2 regions of the Romboutsia sp. D33t1_170424_H2 genome follow, and region 2 is predicted to be linked to the other one. Evidence: a T-box and tRNA genes for the amino acid it is inferred to sense, from the RefSeq annotation. Region 2 holds a T-box; the other holds one or more tRNA genes.

Region 1 (14,807 bases), on a different contig from region 2:
TAATTAAATATAATAAGAAAAGCTATAAAATATATATTTAAGTCTATATTTTATAGCTTTTCTTATTCATACTTATTTTTAAAACTTTAATTTAGTAATTTATAAATTTTATTATTATAAAATACTACCTATTTTTTTATACTATCCTTTAATGCTTTACCTACATTCTTTCCAGTATTTAATGTTTCTTTTCCTACATTATATCCTGTTTTAATAGCTTCTTTTCCTACATTTAAAGTTCCGCCAACAGCTTCTTTAGCAACATTTCCTACGCCATTTATAACTTCTTTACCTATATCTCCAACTGGCTTTGTTACTTTCTTTACAGTCTTGTCTAATTTATTTGCCAATCTTCTCAACTCCATAAAATATATTAAGGGAATTCCCTTAATATATTTTATGACTTATATTGGCACATTGTTACAACCCTATATTATTCACTTCTTCTACTTTATATATTTAAATATTAAAAATTAGAATTTATCTTTTCTATTATTTGTTGTTTTGGCATAAAACCTACCATCTTATCAACTGGCTTTCCATCTTTAAATATCATAACTGTAGGTACAGTACTTACACCATATTTTCTAGCTAATTCTAAACATTGGTCTATATCTACTTTACTAAAGCTAGCTTTATTTCCTACATCCTTTGCAGCTTCCTCAAAAACTGGTGCCAACATCTTACATGGGCCACACCAAGTAGCAAAAAAATCTACTACAGCTATCCCTGATCCATTTTCTATTTTAGAGTTAAACTCTTCGTCATTTATTATTTTTACGAATTCTTCCATACTAATTTATACTTAACTTTATTAAGTATATCTCCTTTCTATTTTTATTTTAATTTTATTTATATTTTGTATTATATGGTTGCATTTCATCATATGTCAAAGCTTTAGGCTTTTGTTTATAATGTATTTTCTTACTAACTGATTCATTTTCATTTTCTATAGCATTTCTTATATCTGTATATGTTTGTGCATGATTAACTAAATCAGTTAACTGTGGATTTTCATCTAATATTCTTTTACTGTTATTTACTTTTCTCATATAAACATCCCTTTCTTTTCTTTTTATTAGATTTCCACCTATGTTTTTTTTAATGCATACTTTAAACCAATTGTGGCTTAGTAATAAATGTATTAAAAAACGCATAAATCCAAATTAATGGATTTATGCGTTTTAATTTCCAATAAAAATTTCATATATAATATCTAAAGTACATAGTCATTATTTTTAATTTAAGTATCTATCAGTAGATTTATAATTAATTTAAAATTTATAAAAAAAGCATCTATATTCTAGAGGCCTTACTGGTGCCCAGAGGCGGAATCGAACCACCGACACGGGGATTTTCAGTCCCCTGCTCTACCGACTGAGCTATCTGGGCATATGGCGGAGAGGGTGGGATTCGAACCCACGGTGCCGTTAAGCATCACTGGTTTTCAAGACCAGCTCCTTAAACCACTCGGACACCTCTCCAATGATTTTTATCTCTTATATTTATTAATATATCATAAATTTTTACATTTTTCAATAATTTTTATATTTTTTCCTTTTATTTCAAAAACTATATAAAATAGAAATGAGCATTTCAAATACTTATTTCTATTTTATATAGTATCTTTTAATCTCATTATATTATGCATAATATGGTATATTATAAACTAAGAATCTTTCATTAACATCTTTCTTATATAACTTTTCTAACTGTATTTCTTCTTTTAGCATAAATGGTGTCTCATTTTCTATATAATATATATAATCATCACTAGGATAATACAATATTAACTCAATATACCTTTCACTTTTATATACTGAATCTAATATATTTTCTACTATCTTCCTAAATATCTGTACTGAAAATGGATTAAAAAAATAAAATCTATTATCTTTACTTTTTATTTCATAATCTTGTGCATAGCAACATTTAAATTCTATTTTTTCTTTACCTTTCTTATGTTCACTTACATACGCTTCTTTATTTTTAATACATTCTTTATAATACTTTTCCTCCATTTCTATTCCAACTACATTAGAATTAAATCTATAATTTATATAAAAGTTTAGCCTACCTTTCCCACATCCAAAATCAACTATAAAATCATCTTCATTTAAGCTGTATATTTTAAATAATTCGTCTAAACATTCATATGATGTAGCTTGATATGGATGATAATGCCTTACTTTTTCACTCCATAATTCTTCTCCTAAAGTATCTATATTTAATAATTTTTCATATTCTTTTTCTGTCATTTATTTCATTTCCTATCTAAATATATTTTTTATTGAAACTCTATTCAGATTAGTAATACCATTTAGATATAATTTCTATACTTTCCTTTGATGGATAAAAATTTTTATCTTTTCCCTTTTTTCCTACTGCAAATATAGAAAATCCTTTTATGTAGTCTTTATCTTCAAATACAATTTTATAAGCGTTAAAACATCTAGCTTGTTCTTTTCCATTTTCTACATTGGACACTTCACTATTCCATGGATGTGTTGCTGCATTATCTTTTTTAGGAAATCCTAATTCAGCAAAGTAGATAGGCTTATTATATTTTTCATAGAATCTATATATTTCTTCGACCACATTTTGATTTCTATTATATATAGTAGTAGAGTTTAAAGCATTTACTAATTCTTTTACTGTATTTTCTTTTTTATCACTAAGTTCAAAATAAGCTGCTATAGATATAAAATCTACTTTAGAAAATATTTTATTATTTAATTTTTTGTAATAATCCTCATTACTCTTTCTATCCCAACTAGCTGTATACCACCATGTAGTCTTATATGTTACTTCTCCCTTAAATCGCCCTTTAACAAAATTAACTATATCACACCAGTTATCTTCATACATCTCTAACTTTGAGAAATTTGATGCTATAATCATTATATCTACATCGTACTTATTTGCTATATCCTTAATTAAAATATTTAATATATTTTTCCAATCTTCAAAGAATTTTTCCTTATTTACGGGGTTATAATCAGTTTCATATTTACTTCCATTAGCTATCCACGGATATGCTTCTAATATAATATTTATACCTTTTGATTTCAGTATTTTTATTAATCTTATGGCTTTTTCTTTACTATAAGAATTTATTTTCATATTATTTGAGTCTAAATCTGGTATTTCTATAACTATAGGTACATTAACAGTATTCACTTTCAAATCATCTATATCCTTTAAAGCTTGTTCTATTTCATAATCAGTTGATAAGTTAACAGATTTTATCTTTTCTGTTATAGTATTATTTTTGTTAGTACTTTTAATAGCAAAAATAACGCTTAGTATTACTAATGAAGTAATTATTATTAATATTTTTTTTCTCATAGCTCTCCTATCTTTTTTAAATATAAAATACTAAGCATTAGTTATAAAGCTTAGTATTTTATATTTATATATTATTTTTTATATTTTAAAGCTAATAAAACTGTTGCTGATATAACCATTAAAAGTAATACTGATGCAACTATTATAAACTGTTTACTTTTATTATCTAGTTTATTTACTTCTTTAGTCTCTTTATTTTCATCTACATCATCTAACTTATAATTTAAATCTTTTATATTTCCTTCTCTATCAATTACTATAGTATCGCCTTTTAATGACTTTGTGAGATCTAAATCATTTAAATATCTAGTACTTAATGCTAAATCCTTCATTTCTGTTGATGCAATAACCATCATACCCTTATCTTTATTATATGGCGATTTTGTAAGTTGTATAGATGATAGTTGTTTTGAATAATCTCCTATGAATTTTATCTTTTCGTTGCTTTCAAATCCTAAATAATCTTTATTAAATTTTAAATTTAGATATTTATTAACATCTTTTATAGTTAAATTATTAGTTGGAGTTCCTATTATTATTAAATTACTTTTTTTATCATCTGATTTTAAATCACTTGATTTTATAAATCTTATATCTCCATTGTTATATTTAATACTATGACCTATATAGGATATTATACTACCTATTTGCGTTAATGCTGTTGAGTCTAATTTATCGGGTACTACAACTACTGTATCATTAACTTTATCATCCTTAACAAATGGATACGGATAATTTTTCATAGTTAAATTATTGGTATCATTGTAATCAAATTCTATATATGATTCATTTGATATATATGCAAATGGGTTATCAGTATCTCTAGTTACACAAGCTAAATCTAATAGTTCTAAATTAAATACAATTTTGATTTGATAATAATTTTGATTTAAAGTTTCTTTTGGAAGGTTAAGCTCTACGGTATCATTATTGGCATTTTCCTTTGTTAGTTTCTTGCTTCCTATAGGTATATTATTTACATATATAGTTACTAAAGATCTTTCAAAATCTAAATTCTCACCATATCTAATATTTAAATTTATTTTACTACCTTCTTTAACTTCTTTACTTTTAGGTATACTTATATCTATTATTGATTCTTGTGTAAATGGTCCTTTCAATGTAATATTATCATAACCTAAATCTTTAAAATTCAATCTATTTTTATTTTTATAATTATATATGTCATCTACATCCGTACCTTCATTTATAATTATGCTATCTTTGTTTAATTCATTTATTAAATCTTTACTATTTATAAGTTTGCTAGCTTTTTTAAGTAGTTCTTCATTATTGGATATTATGATAAGCATTTTTTTATTTTTATCAAATATTGAATTTGTATTTTTTATAATACAATTTTTATCCAAATCTTCTTTTTCTTTTGCAGTTAATAAATTAAGTATTTCACTTGAAGTATTACTTTTATTGCCTATATATATAACATTTTTATCCTTGTTTTTAAATTGAGAGTATAGATTTATATCAAAATTAACATTATCATTTATTATTTTTTCTCCAAAACCACTACTAAGTATCATAGCCGAAGTTAATTCTTCACTTGAATAATTATCTGGTATTAATATACTAGTTTCTAATTCATTTCTTCCATTTTCATTTATATAAGTATCTTTGTACTCGCTTATCAAATTAGATGTTGGCTTATAATTATAGGATACACTTATATTTGATTCCTTATGTACTACTAACCAGTTAGCTGTATTTGAGTCATCTCTACAAACCTTATCAGAAATAGTTTTATAAGCTTTTATCTCTACTTTATTATAACCTGTCTTTATTAAATCTTTTGGTATATCTATATTTATTTCTTTTTTATATTCCTTATTTCCATCTAATCGTTCTGAATGGATTGGCACATCATTTACAATTATTGTTATTGTAGAATAATTCACATCTAATAGTTCACTTTTTGTAAATACTAAGTTAATCTTAGTTTTTTCAACTAAAGCATTTTTAGGAACTTCAAAATATTTATTAGTACTACTTATAACCCCATTCATAGTTATGTCATTTTTAAATTTGTAATTTTTTACATTTTGCTGTGCAAAAACTATATCACAGCTTGTAAAACTAATAATTAATGATATCATTATTGCTATTAATCTCATTTTATTTTCTCCTAAAATCGTTCGGTTTTATACCACTTAACTTCTCTTTTGTGTATAGCGTCAGAAAAATACCCAACCATTCCTTTTATAGCAACAAATAGCCACATTTGAGAATATGTAAAATACATAAGCCCAACTAAAAATATATTGCTTAAATTACTCTCTCCCTTTTCCATACTAAGTGTTATAGATACCTGTATTACAAATAGTATATATGATAGTATCCATATAGTAAAAAAATCAAATGGGATATTTATAGTTACTATTTTAAATATTCCTAAAATAAATATTATATCTGATAATACAACAGATGTTAAAAATAGAAAATATACTGAAAAGAAGTATAGTATATCAAACAGCACTCTATTTTGTTTGCCCTTAAATAAATTAGTAATATACTTAACTAATACATATATATTTCCCTTTACCCATCTTGTTCGTTGCTTTATCCATACATTTACAGTTTCTGGTTCTTGCTCCCAGGTTACTGATTGAGGGACATATGTTATTCTTTGTCCCATTTTATAAATCCTAAAACTTATTTCTGTATCCTCTGCTATTGCCTTTGTGTCCCATCCTCCTAATTTTTCTATAGTACTTCTTCTAAGTACAAAATTAGTGCCTGGTATAGTACAAAGACCTAATAATTGTTTTCTACCTGCTTGAGCTATCCATTGAAAACTTAGAGTTTCTATATTTATAAACTTAGTTAATATGTTTTTATGCTTGTTTCTAGTTCTAAATTTTCCTATAACAGCCCCTAGTTTTTCATCTTTAACGATGGTTTGTATCAAATATCTTAGTGCAGTTTTTTCTGGTGTATTGTCAGCATCATATATTGCAATATATTCTCCCTTAGATATTTGATATCCTATATTTAGTGCATTTGATTTTCCTTTACCACCTGTTATATTATCCGTATTTATGATGGTAAAATTATAATTTCTATATCTATTTTTTATATTTTCTAATATTTCCTTGGAATTATCACTAGAATTATCATTTATAACGATAAGTTCCATTTTATCTATAGGATAATCTAGTAGTAATAAAGATTCTACAGTTTTGCCAATTACCTTTCCTTCATTATGTGCTGGTACTAGTATTGATACAAAAGGGTACTCTTTTAATTTTTCATCTTTAAATTTAAGACTCTTTAAATAATATATATATCCACTTATAGCTAGTATTATATTTGTTAAGAGTATAGCCCATATAGATGATAAGGAAATTAAAAATATATAATCTACTAAACCTATCATAATTATCTCCTTGTAAACTTTCGTCTATTTATAATCTTAAATACTATAAAGATTAATATAAATATTAGCAATACTACAACAACAAACTTTACAACTATATCATTTAACTTATTTATAGACTTATTAAACACTAAATCATTGTGTTTTCTTATAGATTTAGACTTATCATAACTTGTTATTATATTCTTGTTATTTGATTCTATTTTTATATCATCTATATTTATATAGATGTTTTCTTTTTTTAAATCTAAAAAGCTTACATTTTTAGATTTAAGATATTCTATACACTCTTTTAAATAGTTTGTGTCTACATCTGTATGGAAGAAAAATCCTCCAGTATGACCTCTTACCATAGATAGTTTATAATAATTATATTTTATTTTATCTACCGCTAATTTGTCATCTTTAGCTATATATCCTAAATTTTCCGGTATTAGTGTATTAAAATTTTTACTATCTTTTATTATATATGGAAATGTACTCATATTAAAAATTTCACTATTATTTTGGTATCTCCCCATATATGTAGATATGTATTTTTTGATTTCTTTATACCCATCTTGAATCATAGCATATTTTTGTACTTCAAATCCCAATGGGTATATATCATTTTCTATACATAATCTTAGTCCACTTAATAACCTATTTTTAATATATATATTTATATCTTCACTTTTACTATTTAATATCTCTTTATTAAAAAATTCATACTCATCTTCATCTGATTTTTCTTTTCTATTATGATAGTATCCATTTAATATAACACTACCACCTTTATCTTGCATATATTTTATAGTATTTATAAAATTTTCATCTAGAGTGATTAATTCTTTAATACTCTTATCTCGATAAGTAGGTGTTAAAGATATTATGAATGGTATATTTTCTTCATATAAATAATTAGCTAAATCCTCTAATTTTTTTGTGTCACTAAGAGGATTTACATCTTCTATTTTTACAAATATTTTACTTTCTTCAAAAGAAGTTCGTTCAAAGAAATCATTTAACGTATCTTCAAATATATAAGATTCATACATGTTCCAATCAGATATATAATACAAATTTTTATCTTGCAATATATATGGGTATGTGTTATATCCATCACTCATAGTAGCAATAATATTACTTTTACTACTTGGTTGTATTATGTTGTAATCACTTTCATTTTCTAATACTATATCGTCTCCTTTATAGTTTAATCTTGTTATATTATTATTTTTATATATGTACTTTATTGAATATTTATTATTATACTCTAGTAAATTTGCAATTTTATCCCCTATCCAGTATATACGTTTATTGTAATTATTAATATCTTCTAAAAATATTTTATTCTCTATATTATTGTTTATATTTATAACAAAGACATAGTCATAATTATTTAAACATCCTTTTTTATAATCATTTATATTAATATTGTCCACTTTATTATTAAATACGTATAGTAGCTCATTAAGGTGATTTACTGTATTAACATTAGACTTAAATTTAGTTTTAGTTTCATAAACTATAAGAGATTTTTTATTGCTATTATTTTCACTATAAATTCCACTTGAACTTGCTAAAATTATACTAATTATAATAGTTATTTCTATTATAAATTTTTTTTTAAACATCATATTGTAATTCCTCTTGTACATATGTTTTATATTCAATAGGAGACTTTATATTTTTTTTATACTCTACTGCTGCTATTTTTGTGTCTATATTTATGTAATTTTTATTATTTTTCAAGCTTAGACTAAGTTCATCTATACCTGTTTTTATTCTTTCTTTTACTATATTAGCACCAAATTCATCTGTATTTGGCATTATTATAGCTATAGTATCATTTTCTATCGTGTATCTTTCATCTTCTATTCTTGTAGACTTTACAACTATATTGCTTATATCTTTCATTAGTTTGTTAGTTTTAACTTCCCCAAGTATGTTCTTTATTTCTTTATAGTATGGTAAGTTTATAAGCATTAAAGATAATTGAGTTTCATGCCTTTTAGCCTTACTCATCTCTCTTTCTAGATTCATATAAAATGCTTTTATATTAAATAATCCTGTATCCTCATGTATAGTAACCAAATTTTTATATTCATTTTCTAGCTTAAGATTTGATTGTTGAAGATTATTTATACTATTTGTAAACTTTCCTGTTGTATAAGATATTATTGGCATAAATATCATCCATATATAAGACATATATGTTATTTCTACATTTTTCGTTAGATTTATATAAAATATATATGCTGCATATATAAATATAGAAACTGATGTTGCTATAAGCCCTATAATTATTCCCCCTGTGTAAGTCATAATTATAGTAAAAAATGTTATACAAAACATTATAAAACTTAAATTTTGTGTTTGAAATTTAATATCAAATACAAATAACATGGTGATTATAAATAACTCTAATATTAGTCCTAAAAAATATCCATCTATCTTCTTGGAAATTCTATTCATATTTTCACTACTTTCTTTTATTCATTCTTCTGATTTAATTTAATTTTGATATATTTTTTCAATAATATCGACAATGTATTTGCTTGCAAGCCCATCTCCATAAGGATTTGAAGCCTCTGACATCTCATTATATAATTTTTTGTTAGTTAGTAATTCCTTTGTGTATTTATATATGTTCTCTTCATTTGTACCTACTAATTTTAAAGTTTTAGCCTTAATCCCTTCTGGTCTTTCGGTAGTTTCTCTCAATACAAGAACTGGCTTTCCAAGAAATGGAGCTTCTTCTTGTATGCCTCCACTATCTGTTAGTATTAGATATGACTTATTTAATAAATTATGAAATTCAACTACACTTAAAGGTTCTATTACATGTACCTTTTTATTACCTTTGAATTCTTCTTTAACTAAATCTCTTATTTGAGGATTAAAATGTATTGGATACACTATTTCTACATCATCAAATTCCATAGATATTTTATTTACTGCTTTAAATATATTCTTCATATTGCTACCTAGATTTTCTCTTCTGTGGCATGTTAAAAGTATCATTCTGTTTTTTCCTATTTTGTCAGTTATTTCACTTTTGTATTCCTTATCTATAGTGGTTTTTAATGCATCTATTGCAGTATTTCCAGTTATATATATTTTTTCAGGATTTTTTCCTTCTTTTATCAAATTATCCTTTGATTTTTCTGTTGGTGCAAAGTGTATATCAGCTATAACAGATGTTAACTGTCTATTTAACTCTTCTGGAAAAGGAGAATATTTATTATAGGTTCTTAAACCTGCCTCTACATGACCTACTTTAACTTGATTATAAAAAGCAACTAAGGATGATATAAACGTTGTAGTTGTATCTCCATGTACAAGTATTATATCTGGCTTTACTTCTTTTATAACTTTATCTAACCCATTCATTATATTCGTGCTTATTTGAGACAAAGATTGATTTGACTTCATAATATTTAAATCATAATTAACCTTTATGTTAAATACGTCTAGTACTTGATCTAACATTTCTCTATGTTGTGCTGTTACACAAACTATAGACTCTATATTATCTCTAGACTCCAACTCTTTAACTAAAGGTGCCATTTTTATGGCTTCAGGCCTAGTCCCAAATACTGTCATTATTTTCATTTACTTCACCCCTGTATATTATTCCATAATAATTTTTATCTATATTATTATCTCTCAATATATTACATTAACTACAATATGATGTCAAAATTTATTGTTATTTATTATTTTTTTGTAGATTATATTTTTATTTTGATATTATTTATTATATTTTTTATTACTAAATTTATTCTATCAATTATAAATTAAGCATACCATTAAATATAAGAAAAGCATACCATTAAACTGTTAATATGTTCAAAGGTATGCTTCTCTTATATTTTAGTATTTAATATAAATTAAGCTTCTTTACATAAATAAGTATTCCCATCAACTGATTGTATAACACCTAAACTACCTAATTGACCAATTGCATATATAGTATATATTCTATCTGGATTTAATTTAACCCTTAACGGAAAAACTACATCTTTACTTTCACTTACTACTAATTTTACATTATACGTTCCTGGGTTTACATCTACATAACTAGTTCCCTCTCTAAATCCGATATCTTCAAAGAATGTCTCTCCATTTACTAGTATATCTACTGCTGGTGCATTTGGTGAAAAATGTATAACTCTAAATGTAGAATATTCGCTTGATGGTTGTTTTTCTGAATAGTCTTTTATAACTAATAAAGATAAATCCCCTATATTCCCTGTCACTGCTACGGTATACATTTGCCCTTCATCTACTTCAAGCATTTGATTTATAACTGGATTTTCAGTAGTTCCAGATAAGTATATACCTACTGTATGTTCTCCTTCTTCTAACTCTACATACTCTGTAAATTCCATAAAATCTAATCCGCTAAATACAAGTGCCCCATCAATATAAATGTCTACTTTACCGATTTGTGGAGCGGCCTGAAATACTCTAACTAAAGATTTTCCTTCTTTTATTTGTAAACAATCCATTTTAAATCCCCCTTGATGACAATGTTCATTCTTTATATAATATGTGTCCATTATTTTATTTGTTACTTTATAAGTTGATTTCATATATTTTCATTTTTTTAATGCAATGTTTGTATAGATAAACTACTATTAAAATATAAATATCTTATACTAGATTTAATTAAATTGAGGTGATTTTTATAAAAACTTTAGTTATACAAATAGATGTTAATTCTAATAAATTAAAGAATATATCCACTATAGAGAGATATATAAATTTAGCCATTAATAAATCTAAAATAGATTTAGTTATACTTCCAGAAATGTTTTGCTGCCCTTATGATAATAAGAATTTTCCTGTTTATTGTGAGGTAGAAGGAGGAAATCTTTATAATATTTTATCTGATATAGCTAAAAAATATAATATATATTTGGTAGCTGGATCCATTCCTGAAAAAGATAATAGTAAAATATATAATACTTCTTATGTTTTTGATCGATGTGGAAATAAGATAGCAAAACATAGAAAAATACATCTATTTGATATTTCTATAGATGCTGGCCAAAAATTTTTAGAATCTGATACATTATCATCTGGAAATGATGTTACAGTATTTGATACTGAATTTGGAAAAATTGGTCTTTGTATTTGCTATGATTTTAGATTTTTTGAGATATGCAAAATAATGGTTGATAAAGGCGCTAAGGCTATAATAGTTCCTGCATCATTCAACATGACTACAGGACCTATTCATTGGGAGCTACTATTTAAATCTAGAGCTGTTGATAATCAAGTTTATACAATAGGATGTTCTTCTTCCCGAAACAATAATTCTTCTTATATATCTTATGGAAACTCTATTTTAGTTTCTCCATTTGGGGAAGTATTAAATAGATTAGATGAAAAAGAGGGCTACTTTATAGCAGATATCGACTTTTCATATGTTGAAAAAATAAGAAATCAACTACCTTTATTAAAGCATCGTAGAAATGATTTGTATAATGTATCATATACAGATAATTCTAAAGTATAAATTTATTTTAATATATTATCTTAGTTTAATTTATTTGTAATTATTGAACTAAGTTTTTAGCTTTGTCAAAATCTAATACATAGTTAATAATAGATATCAACTTACTCCCTACTTCTATATCTTCATCACTTGCTAACCTTATATATATTCTTAACTCTTCCCAAAGCTTTTCTTTACCTAGATCTTCATTGCTTATATTATGAAGATCTCTTATTACTTCTATAATATTTATTTTTTTACTTTTATTTAGTGTATCATGATTTTTAATATAATCTATTGAAGAATCTACTAATTTAGTTAATTCCTTTTTATATTCTCTTATACTTAATTCTTTTTTGTATCCTACTAATTCTTTCATTAATTTTTCTAAATCAGATTTTGAGTAATTCCATACTCTACCATCATATTTTTTTATATTTTCTATACATGAATTATATTTATCTATTAGTTCTTCTAATCCTATAACTATTTCTAAATAGTTATTTTCTTCAATTAAGTTTTTACATCTATTTATATCCTTATCAATCTCTCTTATTGTTTTATTCACATTTAGTCCTCTTTTCTATTTTAATTATAATTTTTATTATTATATATAATATATCAATTTACTTAGTTAATAAACATATTTTATCTCACTATTGTTATTTGAAATATTATACCTTTTTAATATTTTAGTTTATCTAATCTATTAATATAGAAAATATTTACTTTTAACAAAAAATAGCATAGATAAAATATCTACGCTATTAAATAATATTTTGTAATTTAATTTTTTTCTTTATATTTATAAATATTATATAAATTATATATATTTATAATAATTATAAGCGCATTAGATATGGCAACAGGATATGCTTTTACATATAATCCGTAAACTACAAATAAAAAACATCCTATAGAATTTATAATTCTAAGCTTTACTATAGATGTCATCGTTAATGATATAACTATAAATAAGGATGCTGAATATCCAATCCATTCAATAGGGTCAAAGCTAATCATAAAATTATCTCCTTTTTATTTCTTATAACTATTATTTGATATTTATATTTTTATATAACTATTTTATTATTATAGTAGTATTAATAGGTATATTATCATACATCCATCTAGCATTTTCTGTAGCTAATCTTATACATCCCATACTTATAGCTACTCCAAGTCTATCATCTATTACATAAAGTCCCTTAGGATCATATAGTATTGAGTGGTAATAGTAATCATCTACTATATTCATTGCATATTTTGCTGAACTTTTTTCTCCCCCTATAGCAGGATACTTTATACCTGACTTAAATATACCCTTTATTGTAGGAGTTGAGCTTTTTCCTACAGTGCTACTCCAAACGTGCAGTACCTTAAATCTATAATCTACTTTTTTTAATATATAGGTAAGTTTATCTTTAGTAGATGTAATTATAATATAGCCTGTATCACTTTTTATATGATTCTCATTTACAAACTCTTCCATATTTTTATCAAATTTGCTGTAATCTATCTGTCTATAGTATCTATTCATAAATAATATTTCACCTTCTCATAATAATATTTATTATAATTATGCTAATTATAAACTTTATGTGATATTTCAGTTAATTTAACTATTATTGTACGAATGTAAAAATATTAAGTTTATTTTTTACACTCGCTAAACTGATTGGTATTACTTAACTGTAATAATTATCTACTAATTTTTGAAATATCATAATTTCCTTAAGCGTAAAAAAAGTGAAGTTTTAAAACTTCACTTTTTAAGTATTATTATGTTTCATATACTTATATGATTTAACTATACATCGAGCTTGATTTATAGTATATATTGATATTTCATAGGATGATGTTATTATAAAAGTCGATACTACTCCTACTAAGAAATCATAGTCACCTAATGCCATAATCTCCTCCAGTATTGCTTTTATTATATTATATGAAACTAAAATTTTATAGTTACATTAAGCTACTTCTTTTTTCCTTTTATTAACTTTATTTAAGTTTGGAATACCAAATGTTATAGCTATTATTCCACAAGCTAACATTAACCAAGGATAATGTAGATATTTAATTAATTCAACAGGAGATATTCCTACCATCCCTGCAGCTGTTAATACTTGTGCACCATATGGAACTATGCCTTGCCAACAAGATGAGAATATATCTAATATACTTGCAGTTTTTCTATTATCTATATCAAATTTTGTAGCTATATCTTTTGCAAGTGGCCCTGCTGTTACTATTGCTATAGTGTTGTTTGCTGTACATAAATCTACTATACTTACTAATGCTGCTATACCAAACTCTGCACCTTTTTTAGTTTTTATTTTACTACTTATAAAATTAAGTATAAAGTCTATTCCACCATTTAATTTTATAAGTTCTACAAGTCCTCCGATTATTATAACAAGTAGACATAATTCATACATTCCTGATATACCACCTGATATAGCTTCTATAAATCCAAATAACCCAAATGAATTTGTAAATAATCCTATTGCACCTGCAAATACTACTCCAAAACTAAGTAAAACAAATACATTTACTCCACATAAAGCTCCTAATAAC
Region 2 (17,603 bases):
TATCATAATAAGAAAACCTGCTACAAAAGGATATGAAAACTGTCCAGGTGTTATACTTCAAGGTCATATGGATATGGTTTGTGAAAAAAATAAAAACACAGAACATGACTTTACTAAAGACCCAATAAAATTAAGAATAGAAGATGACATGATATATGCTACAGGAACTACTCTTGGTGCTGATAACGGTATAGCTGTTGCTATGGGTATGGCTGTACTTGCATCTAATGATTTAGCACATCCTCAAATAGAAGTTTTAATAACTTCAGATGAAGAGGCTGGAATGAGTGGAGCTATGGCTCTTGACGGTTCTAATCTTAAAGGACAATACATAATAAACCTTGATTCAGAAGAAGAAGGTTTCTTACTTGTAAGTTGTGCTGGTGGGGTTACTGCTCACTCTAAATTAAATGCTGAGTTTACCAATGTAGATGCTAACAAACAAGCTCTACTAGTTGATATAAAAGGACTTCTTGGTGGACACTCAGGAATGGATATAATAAAACAAAGAGCTAACTCTAATATATTAATGGGAAGACTTTTAAACTCATTATGTGTTGACTTTGACTTAGCAAAAGTTGAAGGTGGTTCTAAGAACAATGCTATACCTCGTGAGTGCGAAGCTGTTATAGTAGTTGATAAGAATGATGTAGAAAAAGCTATGGCATGTATAAAAGAAATGGAAAACACTTTCAGACATGAATTTGCTTCTTCTGATCCTGACATAGTTGTAGAATGTAAAGAAACTACTGTTGAAAAGGTTCTTACTAATGATTGTAAAAATAATGTAATAAGAACTTTAAACTTAATACCTAATGGAATCCAAACTATGAGTATGGATATAGAAGGACTTGTTGAAAGTTCTACTAACTTAGGTGTTGTTAGAACTCTTGAAAATGAAGTAACTTTTGAATGTGCTGTTAGAAGTTCAGTTACTTCTTTAAAAGAAAATATAACTAATAAAATGAACTTATTATCTCAAACTTTAGGTGGAGAATTTACTTTAGAAAGTGATTACCCAGCATGGGAATATGCTAAAGGTTCTAAATTAGAAGATATATGTGTCCATACTTATGAAAAATTAAATGGTAAAAAGCCTATTATAAAAGCTTTACATGCTGGTCTTGAATGTGGATTATTATTAGACAAAATGCCTCATGCACAAGCTATATCTTTTGGACCTAACATGTTTGAAGTTCATACACCAAATGAGCATTTAAGTATATCTTCAACTACTCGTACTTGGGAATACTTAGTTGCTATATTAAAATCAATGAATGAACATAACTAAGGTTAGTTTCTTGTTAAATATAAAATAAGTAGGGAATTTTCCCTACTTATTTTATATTTAATCTAAAACTTTTATGAATTTATAAACTTCATTCTTTTCTATATTACTCAAATTAGTATATGATTTTATATATCCCATAAATTTCCCCTTTTGTTTCAATTCCTCATCTTTCGTTTTTAATCTATTTAACCTTATATTTATTATAAATACATCTATAACAAAGTACCATTCCTACTATCATAAATGGAGATAGTATAGCAATAACTATACTTCCTACCATAGAGCCAAGTAATGGTATCAATAAAAATGATAATCCATATGAAATCCACATAATTCCATTTGCCCTATTATATGCTTTTATATTACTTATTTCTTCTGATTTAACTGTAGTCCCTGCCCAAAAGTGCATAGGAGTTTTTCTTTTAAATGAATATATTCCTATTCCTACAAAAATTAAAACTGCAGGCGTCATTGATATAGCTATTACTATATCATCTTTTTGAGTATAGCTTGTTTGGCTAGACTTGAAATTGTTATATTTAACCGAATTTGTGCTACTTTTTAAATTATACTTTTTTATTAATTGATTATATGTTTCTATTGTTTTATTACTATCTTTATCATTGTATATTAGGGTTTTATCGCTTGTTGTGATTTTTATATATGGTTTGCTATTACGATACACATATAAATTCCCCTTTTCATCTCCGTCTATTTGGAAAGTTCCCCTTAAATATGTTGCTGTGCTAGTGCCTTTTATTTTATTTCCTATAGGAACGTCATCTAATAGCTCTACTGCTTTAATATCCTTTATATATATGTTATCTATTTTTATCCTTATTTTATCTTCTTCAAAATGCATTTTATGAGGACTATAGTCTATATTAAAAAATATAATTAAACCTATAATTACAACTATCATTATCCCAAAGACTATCTTTTCATATTTATTAGAAAACATAATATACCCCCTTATATAAGTAAAGATATATAAGTTAACATGTTAAAGCCAACTTATATATCTTTTATATACATTATTTCATATACAACCCCTCTAGCTTCATATCTTCATTATAAGTGATTGTAAACTGTGCTTTACCATTATCAAATTCCACAACTTCTACTACAGTAGCTAAATCTTCATTACCTATTAATTCTTCTTTGTTAATAGACTTAAATTTACCTAGTTTATCTTTCATAGGTTGCCACGCTTCTTTTAATTGTTCTGCATTTATTTGAGTTTTTAAATTTTCACTCATTTTATCTATAACTTTACTATACTCGTCATTACAAATCATATTAACTATTCCTTGAGCATATTCTTTTAACAATTCTTCATCATAAGATTCACTTAATTTTGAAGTAGTACATCCCCCTAGTACAACTCCTGTTAAAAATACTAATAATAGCATTTTCATTTTTTTCATAACACATCCCCCTTATTTTATTAGTATTGCAATATTTTCGTTTGGTAGTTTATTTAATTTTATTATAATTCCTAATACATTTGATAATCAAATAAATATACATAGGACACAGTAAATTGTACTTATATTACAGTTTAAATCTCTTTACTATTAATAAAATTTATTACAAGCAAAAAAATAGGGGCACATACCCCTATCAAATTATTTATTATTTAATAAAGAATTTAAATATAATCCTAAAATTCTTTCCCTATATTAACAAAAAACTATTTTTCGAACGATATTTAAATATATCCTGTAGCATAAATTTACTTATATACATAAATATTAATTGCTTTTACATAATAAGTCATTCAATACCTCAAAATCATTTCCAGCTATAACTAACACATCTTGAGGAAGAATTTGAGTAGATCCATTTGGAATCAATACTTCCTTGTTACGCTTTATCATTACGATAAGTATATCCTCTGGTATATTTGAATCCATTATAGCTTTATTTGCAATGCCACTATTATTTTGAACCGTTATTTCTAATAAATTTGTACCTATCTCTTCCCTGTAATCATTGAATGTCTTTAATACTGGAGACTTATCATCAATTAAGTCGAGCTTTTTAGCTACTGTAGGTAAAAGTGTACCTTGTATCGCAACAGAGAACAAAGCAACAAAAAATACTATATGGAAAATATCACTTTCAACAGGAACTCCATAAGTTACTGCATATATTGCAAAAACTATTGAAGCAGCACCTCTAAGACCTACCCAAGATACAAAAGCTTGTTGCTTTAAAGGAATTTTAAACCAACTTAGTATGCTAAAAATTGCTATTGGTCTTGCTATACAAATCATAAATATAGATATGGAAATACCTTTTATCATTACAGAAGGTATTTGCGATGGGAATGATAGCAGTCCTAATATGAAAAATAACATTATTTGCATAATCCATGAAATTCCATCAAAAAATTGGAACATACTTTTTTTATGTGGTATCTTACTGTTACCTATCATAATACCAGTCATATATACAGATAAATATCCATTTCCACCAAAATGCTCACTTAAAGCATAAGATAGTACTGCTATTCCCATAACAAATATAGGATAAAATCCATCTATTTCAAACTTGGTATTTCTTAATAAATAAATTGTAAGCTTACCTAATAAAACAGCCGATAAAATTCCAACTACAACTTGATTTAAAAGCATTGGTATTATGGTATCATATCCTTTATCTGCCATTAATCCTAAAATAATTATAGTCAACATATATGCTAAAGGGTCATTGCTTCCACTTTCAATCTCTAATATTGAAGCAATAGATCCCTTTAAGTTTAACTTTTGAGAACGTAATATTGCGAAAACTGATGCCGCATCTGTAGATGCAACTATCGATCCTATAAGTAATCCTTCTAATAAAGAAGTATCAAATACCTTAAAGCAAAATATTCCTGTTAAACCAGCAGTTATAACAACACCTACTGTTGATAGAAGTATTGATGGAACAGCAACTGGTTTTGCCATATCCCAACTAGTACCAAATCCTCCATAGAACATTATAAAAACTAATCCTATAGAACATATCTGTCTTGTTAATTCATAGTTATCAAAATATATTCCAACAATACCATCAGATCCAGTCAACATTCCTAATCCTATAAAAATTAGAAGAATTGGGACTCCAAATTTATATAAAATTTTACTTGATGTTATACATATTAATAGAACTAATGAACACATAATCATTAAGTTTATCAAATAATTATTACCTCCTTTATTATAATTAATTAAGTTTAGTGAATTTAAATTTAAGGTTTTAGAATTTTTATAGGCAGGATTTTAAATAATACTGGAATTATATTTAAAAACTTTATTTTTTATCTTACTGTTGTTATATAATTATTTTATGTTAAATTTATTCTTTTATGTTAGGTTCGATTTCTTATCCTTAAGTTTAAAATAACATAAAATTCTATACTTTGTATATGTTTTTTGTGTTAAATATTTGTTAAAAAAATATTCTAATTTTCTACTATTATTTTAAGATATTTTATTTAATAAATTATTACAATTTAAAAGAGTAACAAATGCTTATTATAACTTAGGCTTTGTTACTCTTTTGGTATTATTTTTTATTTTTAAAATTAACCTTTGTTACATTATCTCTCTTAACTTTAGGTGCTAATTTTCCTTCTTTTAGTCCTAATAATGACTCTATTTCATCAGGATAAAGGCTTAATCCACAACTTGCTAAGTTATCCACTAAAGTAGCTCCACTCATAATACCACTTTCAAGTATCATATCCACAGATTTTCTAAGTAAAACTGGACTTGTTGCTTTTATATTAGCATCTAATGGTTCCTTCTTGCTCCAACCTTTCTTATCCATTTGGTTCATTAAGTACATATATTTCTTGTAATTAATAACACCTAGCTGGTATCCTCTTAATATCATAGCCCATATTGGAACTATCCATTTTGCTTTTAATTCTACAAAATCCTCTATCTCATTAACATCTTTTAAATCTGGTAAGAATGTTTCTTCTGGCAATAAAAATGCACACGCAAATTCATCTTTTGAGAATTTTTTAGCTTGTATCCCCGCTTCAACACTAACCATGTATGCTAATTCATAAGCTAAGTCATAGTTTCTTGTAGTCGCTGATTTTTTATCATTTCCTAAAGATACTATATATCTAGTATTTTTATCAGTTGTTTGTTTTTGCGTAAACGCTAGTGCTCCTTTTGTATTTACATTAGTGTCTGTTACTATTATCCCATTATACTCTAACACGCTTAACACATTTCCTATAGGTCCATCACCTAATTCAAAATGTCTTCTTACTTTTGTTGCTAATGTCTCTATATCATCGTTTCTATTTAAGTTAGTTGGTATGTTCATTTCTGGGAATTGTATATATCCTTCTATAAAAGATAATATTTTATGTGCCATTACTAACTTTTCTTTGTATGAAATTTCTTCTACTCTAGGTATTCTCGATTCTGGCTTTATATGAGTACTATCAACTACAACTTTAATGTTATCCATTTGGAAGAAGTATTCTTTTGGAAACCTTAAAGCATTTGCTAATTTCATTTCATTTTCTGGAGTTGGCTTGTACTTTTCCTCTTCAAAAGCAATTATATCTTTTTTATTTATATTTATTTCTTTAGCTAGCATATCTATAGTTTTTCCTCTATACATTCTAGCTATTTTTAATCTTTTACCATTAAAAACTTTTTTTCTGCTCATAATATCCGTCTCTCTTTCAAGTTTATTTTATATATACAAAAGTTAAATTAATAAATTTTATGCAAATCTATATTAGCCATACATAATAAAAATATTTTATATTGGCTAAGTTATACGAATTTACTAAATTTAATTTATACTAAACTTTATATTATATATATTTAAAAATGCTCTGGATACTAATACCCAGAGCATTATTCAACTTTTATACTGTTGATAATATTATCATATTTATTAATTATAGTCAATTTATGTATATTATATCTCTATAGTCCTAGCTCATCACTTATTCCTTGCATTGCCTCTAGTGATAGTTGTGCAAATTCAGCAAATGGAATGCCTAATTCTTCTATGCTTCTCATTGCATCCCTGTTTGCTCCTGCTGCAAATTTAAGTTCTTTCATACGCTTAGTTATAGACTTTACTTTTACACTAGATAATTTCTTATCTGGATAAACTAAAGCTATGGCTGTTATAAATCCAGTTATTGGATCTGCTGCATATATAGCTTTATCAATTGTGCTTATTCTTTTTGTTCCATTATCTTCATTATGAGCTTTTATTGCTTGATATATGTAATCATTTCCAAAACCTTCATTTTTAAGTAATTCGATAGTTTTGATCCCATGCAATTTAGATTCTTCTGGATTATTTTTATAATCTAACATATCTGAATCTAAATCATGTAGTAATCCTGCTAATGCCCAGTCATCAGATTTTTCTGGTTCTAGTTTATTTCCTAAAGCTTTCATTACAGCTTCTACTGCATATGAGTGCTTTATTAGATGTTCAGATTTTAAATATTTATTTACTAATCCTACTGCTTGTTCTCTCATTTCCCAATACCTCCTATATAAATATTAAATCTATTATAATTTTTTAAGTAAATATATTTGATATTGTTGATAATACATATACTTACTATACAAATTTAATTTATTCTACTCCCTTGTAATAATGACCTGCACTTACACCTTTAGCATCTAATTCATTATAAAGTTTTGTAGCTTTACTTCCTAATTTGTAGTTGTTACTTAATACTTCTTGATATGCCTCTATTACCTTCTTAACAGTTTGACTATCTTCTAATGTAAAATCTAATCTAAATGTATTTATACCTATTTCATTTAGTTCGTATAAGTTATCTAACATACAAGTAACATTTGTATTATATATAGTTGTTCTACAGAATAGATCTTGTGATAATCTAAACTCTTCCCCTTTAGAGTTTCTTAGTGCATATGTGCTTTGGCTACATTTAGCAACTCTTTTATCTTTTTTGCAATCTCGAACTACTACTCCCATTGGACAGTATTCTGTTATCATAAGTGGAGTATATCCATAAACCACAGATTCTATATTAATATCTGTATATTTTATTGTTTCTCTTATTTCATTTATGTTTAATTCCTGAGATATACAAAGATTAGTTGCACCTATTTCTTTAAAGTAATTTATAGTTTCACTATTGAATGCATTTAAGTAGTAATCTATATTTAGCTCTTTACCTTTAAAATAATCTATAGCTCCCCATATACCTACTTGTATAGAATTTACTCCTATATTTTTAGCTTTTTCTAATTGCTTGTATTCCTTGCCTCTTATTATTCTAGGAGCTGAATATATAACTTTTATATTATATTTTAGTCCAGCTTTTATAGCTTCTTCTAATGTTTTAGTATCTTCATAATATATTTTATCTATACCGCACTCAAGTGCACTTTGTAATTGTTCTAAATTTTTAACTTTAACAGATAAATTACTTACCGTATCTCGATTAAATTTAATTGGATTATATGATAATCTTCTATTTTTAAAATCTCTATTTTTTATCTTAACCCTTTCTTTGTCTAAAAGTTCTATACAATCTCTTCTCATCTGATTTAGTATACTTATTGGTAAACTTACGTTATCATCTAATTCTATATTTACACTATCCATTTCATAAGGAGTATTACCTAATTTCCTAAGCTGAGTTTCTATTTTTTCCTCACTTAAAGCTACTTTCATAGCCTTTTCAACTACTTTATCTCCTTCTATTGTGGCAGTATTTCCTTTTTTATCAGCTAATGTAAGTATTGGTTTTTTATCTAGCTTAACACTTATATATGAATCTATCATGTTTTTAACAAATTCTTTATCTTGAGTAAATGTAGCTTGTACTCTATCCATAAGTTCGCTATCTGATGTTTTAAATACTATTTGGTTTCTTTTAGCTTCACCTATAAAATCTAGTTCTATTATCTCGCCCTTATATCCTATAGTATCTATCTCACCATTTTTGATAATTCTTCCTATAGTTCCACCACCAAGATTTATTCCATCGCCTTTTTTAAGTGTATTTTCAAGTCTTATCTTTAATCTTTTAGCTTTTTTATTGTAATCTAATACCTTACCTACATATAATCCTTGATTGTTTGGAAGTTGTGAATTCATTACATCTGCGCCAACTTCTCCTAAGATAAGTCCTTTTGTAAATTTTCTATTAAATATAGTGTATAAATCGCTGATTGTTTCATCTGAAACATTCACTTTTTTAGTTTGTAAGTATTCATCTATAGTTTTTCTATAACTCTCTATAACAGTAGCTACATACTCAGGTCTTTTCATACGACCTTCTATCTTAAGAGAATGAACTCCTGCATCTATTATTTTATCTATTTCTTCTATTGTACTTAAATCTCTTGGACTTAATAAATAGTCTCCATTGCTATTTACTACTTCTCCAGTATAAACATCTAAAAGTTCATATCTTTGTCTACATGGTTGAGCACATCTTCCTCTATTTCCTGATCTGTTACCTATCATAGAACTCATTAAACATTGTCCAGAATAGCATACACACAGTGCTCCATGAACAAATACTTCTATATCTGCTTTACAGTTATCGCATATATATTTTATTTCATCTACTTTAACTTCTCTTGCTAGTACTACTCTATCAAATCCAGCATTTTCTAGATATCTAACATCTTCTAAAGAATGTGCTACCATTTGTGTACTTGCATGTATTTCAAAATCAGGTAACTCATTTTTAATAATTCTAGCTATACCTATGTCTTGAAGTATAACTGCATCTACATCTATGTCGTATAGATATTTAGCATACTTTAAAAAATCTTCTATTTCATTTTGTTTTATTAATGTATTAGCCGTTACAAAAACTTGTACTCCTCTTATGTGAGCATATTTTACTGCTTCTCTTAATTCTTCTCTATCAAAATTATTTGCTGATGCTCTAGCACTAAATTCTTTTCCTCCTAAGTAAACTGCATTTGCACCATTTTGAACAGCTGCTTTTAACGCTTCAAAGGAACCAACGGGTGCTAATAATTCTATGTCTTTCATACTTCTCCTCCTATACGTAATATTTTTTCTATATTTATAATGTCCCTAAGTCTTAAAATTAAAACCTTCAGGTCCCCCTGAAGGTTTAATTTTAAATATAAGTAAACTTATTTCATTGCTCTAAGATATTTTAATTCATTTTCTATTTCAATTTTTTCTAATTGTAATTTATATGCATCATTTTGGAATTTAGAAGAAAGTTGTTCTGCAACATTAGCTTTTTCTTCTGCCATTTCAACAGATGATTTAAGCTCTTTTATTTCATTTTTTAAATCTTCAACTTCTTGTTTAGATAAATTAGTACCATTTTTTAGTTGCTCTATTTCTTTCTTTTGTTCCTCTATTAACTTATTAAGTTCTTCTATCTTAGATATATGGTTCTTATTTTCTTTATCTTTGTTTTCTAAGTGGTATTCAAGCTCTTTTATTTCAAGCTTATATTCTTCCCCACTATTTCCAACTTTTTTCTTTAATTCTTCATTTTCTTTTTCTACTTTTTCTAGTGTATCTGCACAATCAAACAATTCATCTGTTATATTTATAGCTGCTAATATAGCTACTTGAGATGAGCTTAATCTTTTATTAGCCTCACCTATTTTATTCATTTCTGTATCTACAAATGCTGCTACACTTATCATATGTTTTTCAGATTTTTCTCCAACCATAGGATACTCTGCACCATGTATCTTAACGGTAACTTTGTTCATACTAATATCCCCCTTGTATTAGTTAGATCTTAGTGTTGCACCTAATTTTTCACTTAACTCATTTAATATTTTATCGTGTACTTTTGCCACATCTTCATCAGTTAAAGTTTTCTCTATACTTCTATATGTTATAGAGTATGCTATAGACTTGTATCCTTCTTCTATTTGAGCACCTTTATATACGTCAAATAATTTGTAGCTTTCAACTAATCCACCTGCATTAGCTTTTATTATATCTTCTATTTCTTTAACATATACTTCATCCTTAACTAATAAAGCTATATCTCTTGATGTAGATGGATACTTAGGTAATGGAGTATAAGTTTTTTCTGTTGATGTATTTTCAAATACAGATTCTACATTCATTTCACAAACATAAACTCTTTGTCCTAAGTTATAATTTTCTATTACGTCTGGATGTAATTCTCCAAATGTACCTATGCATTCTCCATTAAACATAACTTTAGCACATCTTCCTGGATGGAATGTTGGGTTAGTTTTTTCTGGTTCTATTTCATATCCTTTGAACCCTACATTATTTAGTACACTTTCTACAACACCTTTTATAGAGAAGAAATCTACATCTTTTCCATACATTCCTATACAATATTTCTTCGTTTCTACTGGTAATCCTTCTTGTGGTGTGAATGTATTTCCACATTCAAATGCTGATACTTCTTCAACTTTATGAGCTACATTTGTAGATAATACTTCTAACATATTAGGTATTAGTGTAGTTCTCATAACTGAAGTTTCCTCACCTAATGGATTCATTAGTTTTACAAAGTTTCTTCTAGAGTCTTCAGATGATAAATTTATTCTATCAACACCTCTTGGGCTTACAAATGAATATGTTAATATTTCATTTAAGCCTGCTGCTATTGAACTAGATACTATCTTATCTGTGAACTTTTGTTTATCAGTTTTTACACCTGCTGTAGCATTTCCTTCTAAAGTAGCTGTTGGTATATTTTCATATCCGTATATTCTAGCTATTTCTTCTAATATATCTGCATCTTCAGCTATATCTAGTCTAAAGCTTGGAACTTCTAATTCTAATTTTTCAGAAGATATTAGGTTACATTTAAACTCTAATCTTTCTAATATGCTTATAAATTGGTCCATAGGTACGTTAACACCTAATAATTTGTTTATTCTCACAGGGTTAACAGTTATCTTTTGAACTTCTTCTTTTACTGGATAGTAGTCAAGCATTCCATTAAGAACTCTACCGCATCCTAATTCTTCTATTAATTGACATGCTCTATTTACAGCAGTCTCTGCTAAATTAACATCTATACCTTTTTCAAATCTTGATGAAGCTTCTGTTCTAAGTCCTAATTTCTTAGATGTAGCTCTTATACTTTCTTTTGCAAAGCTTGCACCTTCAAGGAATATTGATGTAGTTGTATCTTTAACTTCAGAATTTTCTCCACCCATTATTCCTGCTAAGTCTAAAGTTTTTTCTTCATTTCCTATAACTAACATGTCTGATGTTAATTCTCTTTCAACACCATCTAGCGTAGTAAACTTTTCACCTTGCTCAGCTAATTTAACTGTCATTTTATTGTATTTTATATCTTCTAAGTCAAATGCATGAAGTGGTTGACCTAGCTCTAACATAACATAGTTAGTTATATCTACTATGTTGTTTATTGGTCTCATTCCAGCTTCTATAAGTCTTCTTTGCATCCAGTATGGAGATGGCCCAACTTTAACGTCTTTTACAACTTTTCCACAATATCTCTTACATAAATCTGTTTGAATATCTATTTCAAATTGCATTTCTTCATCAGAACCATTTACTTTTATTCCTGGGAATTTTAATTCTTTTCCTACAGTAACGGCAGCTTCTCTTGCTAATCCTATTATAGATCTACAATCTGGTCTATTAGAAGTTATTTCAAATTCTATTAATGCATCGTTTATTCCTAAAACTTCTCTAACATCTTTTCCTAATTCAAAAGATTCTTCATGGTCTAATATATATATGCCATCTTTTTTATGTTCTTCAACGTATTGAGAAGGTATAGTTAATTCCTCTGCACCACAGAACATTCCTTCTGATAATACTCCTCTTAACTTACCTTTCTTTATTTTGAAATCTCCAGGTAATACTGCACCTATTCTAGCAACTGGTACATAGTCTCCTACTTTTATGTTAGTTGCATTAGTTACTATTTGAAGTATTTGTCCATCAGCTACTTCAACCTTTGTTACTTTTAATCTATCTGCATCTGGATGTTGTTCTATTTCAAGTATTTTACATACTTCAACTCCATTTGTTTCTTTTCCAAAGAACTCTACTTTCTCAACTTTTGATCCTGTCATAGTCATCATATCAGCGAATTCTTGTGTATCTAAATCTATATCAACGTAATCTCTTAACCATTTTAAAGGTACTAACATCTTAAATCCTCCTAATTAAAATTGATTTAAAAATCTCATATCATTTTCAAATAATAGTCTTATATCATCTATTTCATACTTAAGCATTGTTATTCTATCAAGTCCCATACCAAATGCAAATCCACTATAAACTTCTGGGTCAATTCCACAGTTTCTAAGTACATTTGGATGAACCATACCTGCTCCTAGTATTTCTATCCAACCTTCACCTTTACACATTGGACATCCTGCTCCTTCACATTTAAAGCAAGTAACGTCTACTTCTGCACTTGGCTCTGTGAATGGGAAGTTGTGTGGTCTAAACTTAGTTTTTGTATGCTCACCAAATAACTTCTTAACGAACATATCTAAAGTTCCTTTTAATTGTGCCATTGTTACATCTTTACCAACTACAAGTCCTTCAACTTGATGGAACATTGGTGAATGTGTAGCATCTGGAGCATCAAATCTAAAACATCTTCCTGGAGATATTATTTTTATTGGTAATTCCTGACTCTTCATTGTTCTAACTTGAACTGGTGAAGTTTGAGTTCTAAGTAATAACTCTTCATTTATATAGAAAGTATCACTCATATCTCTAGATGGATGATCTTTTGGTGCATTTAATGCATCAAAGTTATTTTCTATAGTTTCAACTTCTGGCCCTTCTGCTATAGAGAATCCCATTCCTATAAATATTTCATTTACTTCATCTATTATTTGAGATATTGGATGCTTTTTACCAACTTTAACTGTTCTTGATGGCATAGTTACATCTATAACTTCTTCTGCTAATTTTCTTTGTTTTTCTGCTAACTTTAACTCTTCTTTCTTTGAAGATATAGCACCTTCTATAGCCGCTCTAACTTCATTAGCAACTTTACCTATTACAGGTCTTTCTTCTGCTGATAATTTACCCATTTCTTTTAGGATTGATGTTATCTCACCTTTTTTACCCATGTACTTTACTCTTAAACTTTCAACAACTTCTATACTAGAAGTATCTTTAATTTCATTTAATGCAGCTTCTTGTAAATTAAGTAATTTTTCTTGCATTATATTAATTCACCCTTTCGCAGTTTTTTGTATAAAAAAAGCCCTTCATCCCTATCTAGGGACGAAAGACTATTATTCGCGGTACCACCCTAGTAGCTTAATAATTATAAATTATTAAACCACCTCTAACAAACTTAACGCGTTTTAACGTTAAAGCCTACTATAATTTCAGCTTTAATACTCCAGAGGGAACTTCTTTTGGATACTTAGAAAGTACTCACAGCCTACGGTACTTATCTCTGTGCTAAGTTAATTCAAAATACTTTTCTCTTTCATAGTATTTGATAATATTGTTTTTGCGTTTAATTATATCATACTATGCATAATATTTACAAGATGTTAAACTAAGTATTTCTTTATTTCATACATTAATATTGCAGAGCTTATAGCTGCATTTAATGATTCTGCATTCCCATATATAGGTATTTTGACCAACATATCTGATTTTGATACTAATTCATCATTTATTCCATTAGCTTCATTTCCTATTACTAAAGCTGTTTTGTAATTATATTCAACTGTGTTGTAGTAATTGTTTGTATTTAAATAACTTGATACTATATCAAAGTTCTTTAATTTTAAAATTCTAAGAGCTTCTTCTTGAGTAGCATGTATTATATTCATATCAAATATAGAACCCATAGTAGACCTTATAACCTTTGGATTGTATATATCTACACATCCTTTTAATGCAATTATTGCATCTACCCCTGCAGCATCTGCTGTTCTTATTATCGTACCCATATTACCTGGGTCTTGTATTCTATCTAATATTAAAACAAATTTATGCTCATCTTTTAAATACTCTTCTATATTTCTTTGTTTAAAGTTTACTACTCCTAAAATACCTTGAGTGTTTTCCGTATCTATTAATTCATTGAATATTTTATTAGTCGTTTTATAAATTTTTATATTATTAGTTTTTAGGGTATCTAAAAATTTAAGATGTTCTTCTTTATTTTCAAAATCTTCATTTATAAATACATAATCTAGACTAGCCTTACATTCTACTGCAAGAGTTAGTATTCTATATCCTTCAATTATAAATTTAGATTCTTTATTTCTATTTTTAGTCTTAAGTAGTGATTTCGTATATTTTACTTTATTATTATCTTTAGCTGTTATTATTGTAGGCATTATTACTTTCTCCTAATAAATTCTTCATTTTCTGATGCGATAGTACTTATATGGCTATTTTGACCTATTACAACCAAAATACTACCTGCTTTTAACTCTTCATCTGGAGCTGGAGTAACATTTATGCTCTTACCTGTTTTTATAGCTAATACAGTTATTTCAAACTTAGCTCTTAAGTTTAATTCAACTAAAGTCTTTCCTACCCAACTATTTGGTGTTACTATCTCTACAATTGAATAATCTGGATCTAATTCTATATGATCTAGTATATTATCAGAAACTAAGTTATGTGCAACTCTAACACCCATATCTCTTTCTGGGAATACTACCCTATCCGCTCCTATTTTATATTGAACTTTAGCTTGTAGTTCATCTTTTGCCTTACATACTATATGAGGTACACCCATTTCTTTTGCTATAAGTGTAGCCATTATAGATGCTCTTATATCTGAACCGATGGCAACTATTGCAACATCAAAGTTACCTAGTCCTAAAGATCTTAATGACTGCTCATCTGTTACATCTACTATAGCAGCATGAGTTACTTTATCTGCTATATTTTGTATAATTTCTTCACTTTTATCTATAGCCATCACTTGATGACCTAAAAGATGCATAGTTGTAGCAACTGATGCTCCAAATCTTCCACAACCTATAACTATATATTGCTTCATTTCCTTCGTCCTCTCCACACTTAAATTATTCTTTACTATAAGTAAAGGCTATATTATCCAACTATTATCTTCCCTTCAGGGTATCTTATAGGAGGATTATTCTTTGTTTTTCTAGACATTATTGCCATAAATATTGTAAGAGATCCAACTCTTCCCATAAACATAAATAACATTATAAATATTTTTCCTAATGTACTTAAATTAGGACTTCCACCTAGACTTAATCCAACTGTAGCAAATGCTGATACTACTTCAAACCCTGCTTCTATTAAACTAAAACTTGGGTCAGTTATAGTTATAATTATAGTTCCAGATAAAACAACAATTATACCTATAAGAAATATTCCTAATGATTTTCTAACTATTGATGTTCCAATTCTTCTTGATCCTACTTCTATATCTTCTTTTCCAAGTATAAATGATTTAACAGTTAGAACTAAAGTAGCTATAGTCGTAACCTTTACACCACCACCTGTAGATGCAGGAGATGCACCAATAAACATTAGTATTATCATTATAAATAAACTATTCTCATGCATTGCCGTTAAATTGACTGTATTGAATCCTGCTGTTCTAGTTGTTACTGATTGGAAGAACGATGCAAGCATTTTTCCACCAAATCCTAACTTTCCTATTGTTTTAGGATTGTTGTATTCTAATACTAAAATAAGTAACATACCTACTAATATTAATGACACTGTTGTAATTAATACTATTTTAGAATGTAAATTTAATTTAGATAATTTTCTATTTTTTATTATATCTAAAATTACAGGGAATCCTAATCCCCCAAATATTATAAGTAATGAAATTGTAACACTTACTGTAAAGTTATTTACATAGTATGTTAATGATGTAAACTTACCTGAAACTGGCCCCATTAAATCAAATCCTGCATTACAAAAAGCTGAAATAGCATGAAATATACTATACCAAGTTCCTTTTAATAGCCCAAATTGAGGTATAAATACTGTTGATAATATTAATGCTCCTATACCTTCTATGGTAAATGTCATTAATAATACATACCTTGTTAACTTAACTAACCCTGACAAATCAAATTGATTTAAAGATTCTTGGATTAATAGTCTTTCTTTCAGATTTATTCTTTTCTTAGTTATAAGTGCAAATAGCGTGGTTATTGTCATAAATCCTAAACCACCAATTTGAATAAGTAGTATTATTACTACGTGTCCAAATCCATTCCAATAAGTTGCCGTATCTGCCATTATTAATCCTGTTACACATACAGCTGATGTTGAAGTAAATAAGGCATCTATAAATCCGATGCTTTCTCCGCTTTGAGTTGCTATAGGAAGATTTAATAGAAGCGCTCCAATTAATATAACGCTAGCAAACCCTAAAACCATTACTTGAGTTGGTTGCATTTTATTTATAAGAGCAATAAATCGCTTAAATATGGTCTTCATCTGTATTTATGCCTCCTTCTCACTTTATAGCTAATAAGTTTTTTCTCATTAGATACATCCTTCTTTTCAATTATTACTATATTATATTCCAAAACCTATATAAAAACAATAAAGGATATGTAAATTGGCCTATTTAAAATATTCACAATTTATAAACTTCCTTTACATATTTTTAACAAAACGTATTCATATTATATAATTTTTTATTTTTTTATAGAGTATAAAATCTATAATTTTATGGATATAAAAAAAGCCTTTGAATTTTATTCAAAGGCTTTTTATGAACTTAACTATTTAATTAAGCTAATTTTGACTTAGCAACTTCTACTAATTTAGCAAATCCTTGAGGATCGTTTATAGCCATTTCAGATAACATCTTTCTGTTAACTTCAACACCTGCTAATTTTAATCCGTTCATGAATCTTGAGTATGATAATCCATGAGCTCTAGTTCCAGCGTTTATTCTTTGTATCCAAAGTTTTCTGAAGTCTCTCTTCTTTAACTTTCTTCCTATATATGCGTTCTTTAACGCCTTCATTACGAATGTATTAGCTGGTCTGTATAACTTGCTTCTAGATCCTCTGAATCCTTTTGCAAGCTTTAATATTTTCTTATGCTTTTTACGAGCGTTCATTGCTTTTTTAACTCTTGCCATCTCTGTGACCTCCTTTGTTTTTCTCTTTTAAAATTTCTATTTTAATTTAATCCGATTTTTAGTATGGTAATAATTGTGCTATTCTTCTAGCATCACCTTCACTAACTATTCCTGCTTTTCTTAATTGCATCTTAGTTTTAGCAGCTTTCTTAGTTAATATATGTCTTCTGAAAGCTTTAGCTCTCTTTAATTTTCCACTTCCAGTTTTTTTGAATCTTTTAGCAGCTCCTCTAT

The links. The T-box of region 2 lies ahead of pheS (phenylalanine--tRNA ligase subunit alpha). A T-box ahead of a tRNA ligase gene usually reads a tRNA of that ligase, here a tRNA-Phe.
Region 1: it has a tRNA-Phe gene. The T-box ahead of pheS (phenylalanine--tRNA ligase subunit alpha) is inferred to sense a tRNA for this amino acid. The anticodon was not compared.

What each region holds. Positions count from the first base shown of each region.
Region 1 covers NZ_JADOZQ010000004.1:198,100-212,906, forward strand. Annotated here, with positions in the region: gene I4U66_RS07030 (hypothetical protein) at 129-350, opposite strand; gene trxA (thioredoxin) at 467-793, opposite strand; gene I4U66_RS07040 (hypothetical protein) at 849-1,052, opposite strand; tRNA gene I4U66_RS07045 (tRNA-Phe) at 1,317-1,392, opposite strand; tRNA gene I4U66_RS07050 (tRNA-Ser) at 1,396-1,484, opposite strand; gene I4U66_RS07055 (methyltransferase) at 1,644-2,258, opposite strand; gene I4U66_RS07060 (glycoside hydrolase family 113) at 2,308-3,348, opposite strand; gene I4U66_RS07065 (cellulose biosynthesis cyclic di-GMP-binding regulatory protein BcsB) at 3,420-5,477, opposite strand; gene I4U66_RS07070 (glycosyltransferase) at 5,489-6,739, opposite strand; gene I4U66_RS07075 (DUF2334 domain-containing protein) at 6,742-8,358, opposite strand; gene I4U66_RS07080 (diguanylate cyclase domain-containing protein) at 8,348-9,196, opposite strand; gene wecB (non-hydrolyzing UDP-N-acetylglucosamine 2-epimerase) at 9,236-10,336, opposite strand; gene I4U66_RS07090 (DUF4397 domain-containing protein) at 10,615-11,235, opposite strand; gene I4U66_RS07095 (carbon-nitrogen hydrolase family protein) at 11,406-12,248, shown strand; gene I4U66_RS07100 (hypothetical protein) at 12,289-12,795, opposite strand; gene I4U66_RS07105 (YgjV family protein) at 13,014-13,250, opposite strand; gene I4U66_RS07110 (L,D-transpeptidase family protein) at 13,309-13,767, opposite strand; gene I4U66_RS07115 (hypothetical protein) at 14,000-14,143, opposite strand; gene I4U66_RS07120 (Na+/H+ antiporter NhaC family protein) at 14,201-14,807, opposite strand, start outside.
Region 2 covers NZ_JADOZQ010000006.1:100,722-118,324, forward strand. Annotated here, with positions in the region: gene I4U66_RS08940 (aminoacyl-histidine dipeptidase) at 1-1,291, shown strand, start outside; gene I4U66_RS14645 (hypothetical protein) at 1,473-2,252, opposite strand; gene I4U66_RS08950 (DUF3887 domain-containing protein) at 2,326-2,718, opposite strand; gene I4U66_RS08955 (potassium/proton antiporter) at 3,046-4,479, opposite strand; gene I4U66_RS08960 (XRE family transcriptional regulator) at 4,847-5,974, opposite strand; gene I4U66_RS08965 (HD domain-containing protein) at 6,241-6,810, opposite strand; gene I4U66_RS08970 (DUF3656 domain-containing U32 family peptidase) at 6,911-9,322, opposite strand; gene zapA (cell division protein ZapA) at 9,430-10,029, opposite strand; gene pheT (phenylalanine--tRNA ligase subunit beta) at 10,048-12,438, opposite strand; gene pheS (phenylalanine--tRNA ligase subunit alpha) at 12,454-13,473, opposite strand; T-box leader at 13,528-13,758, opposite strand; gene I4U66_RS08990 (TrmH family RNA methyltransferase) at 13,813-14,610, opposite strand; gene I4U66_RS08995 (potassium channel family protein) at 14,613-15,284, opposite strand; gene I4U66_RS09000 (TrkH family potassium uptake protein) at 15,338-16,714, opposite strand; gene rplT (50S ribosomal protein L20) at 17,013-17,369, opposite strand; gene rpmI (50S ribosomal protein L35) at 17,428-17,603, opposite strand, start outside.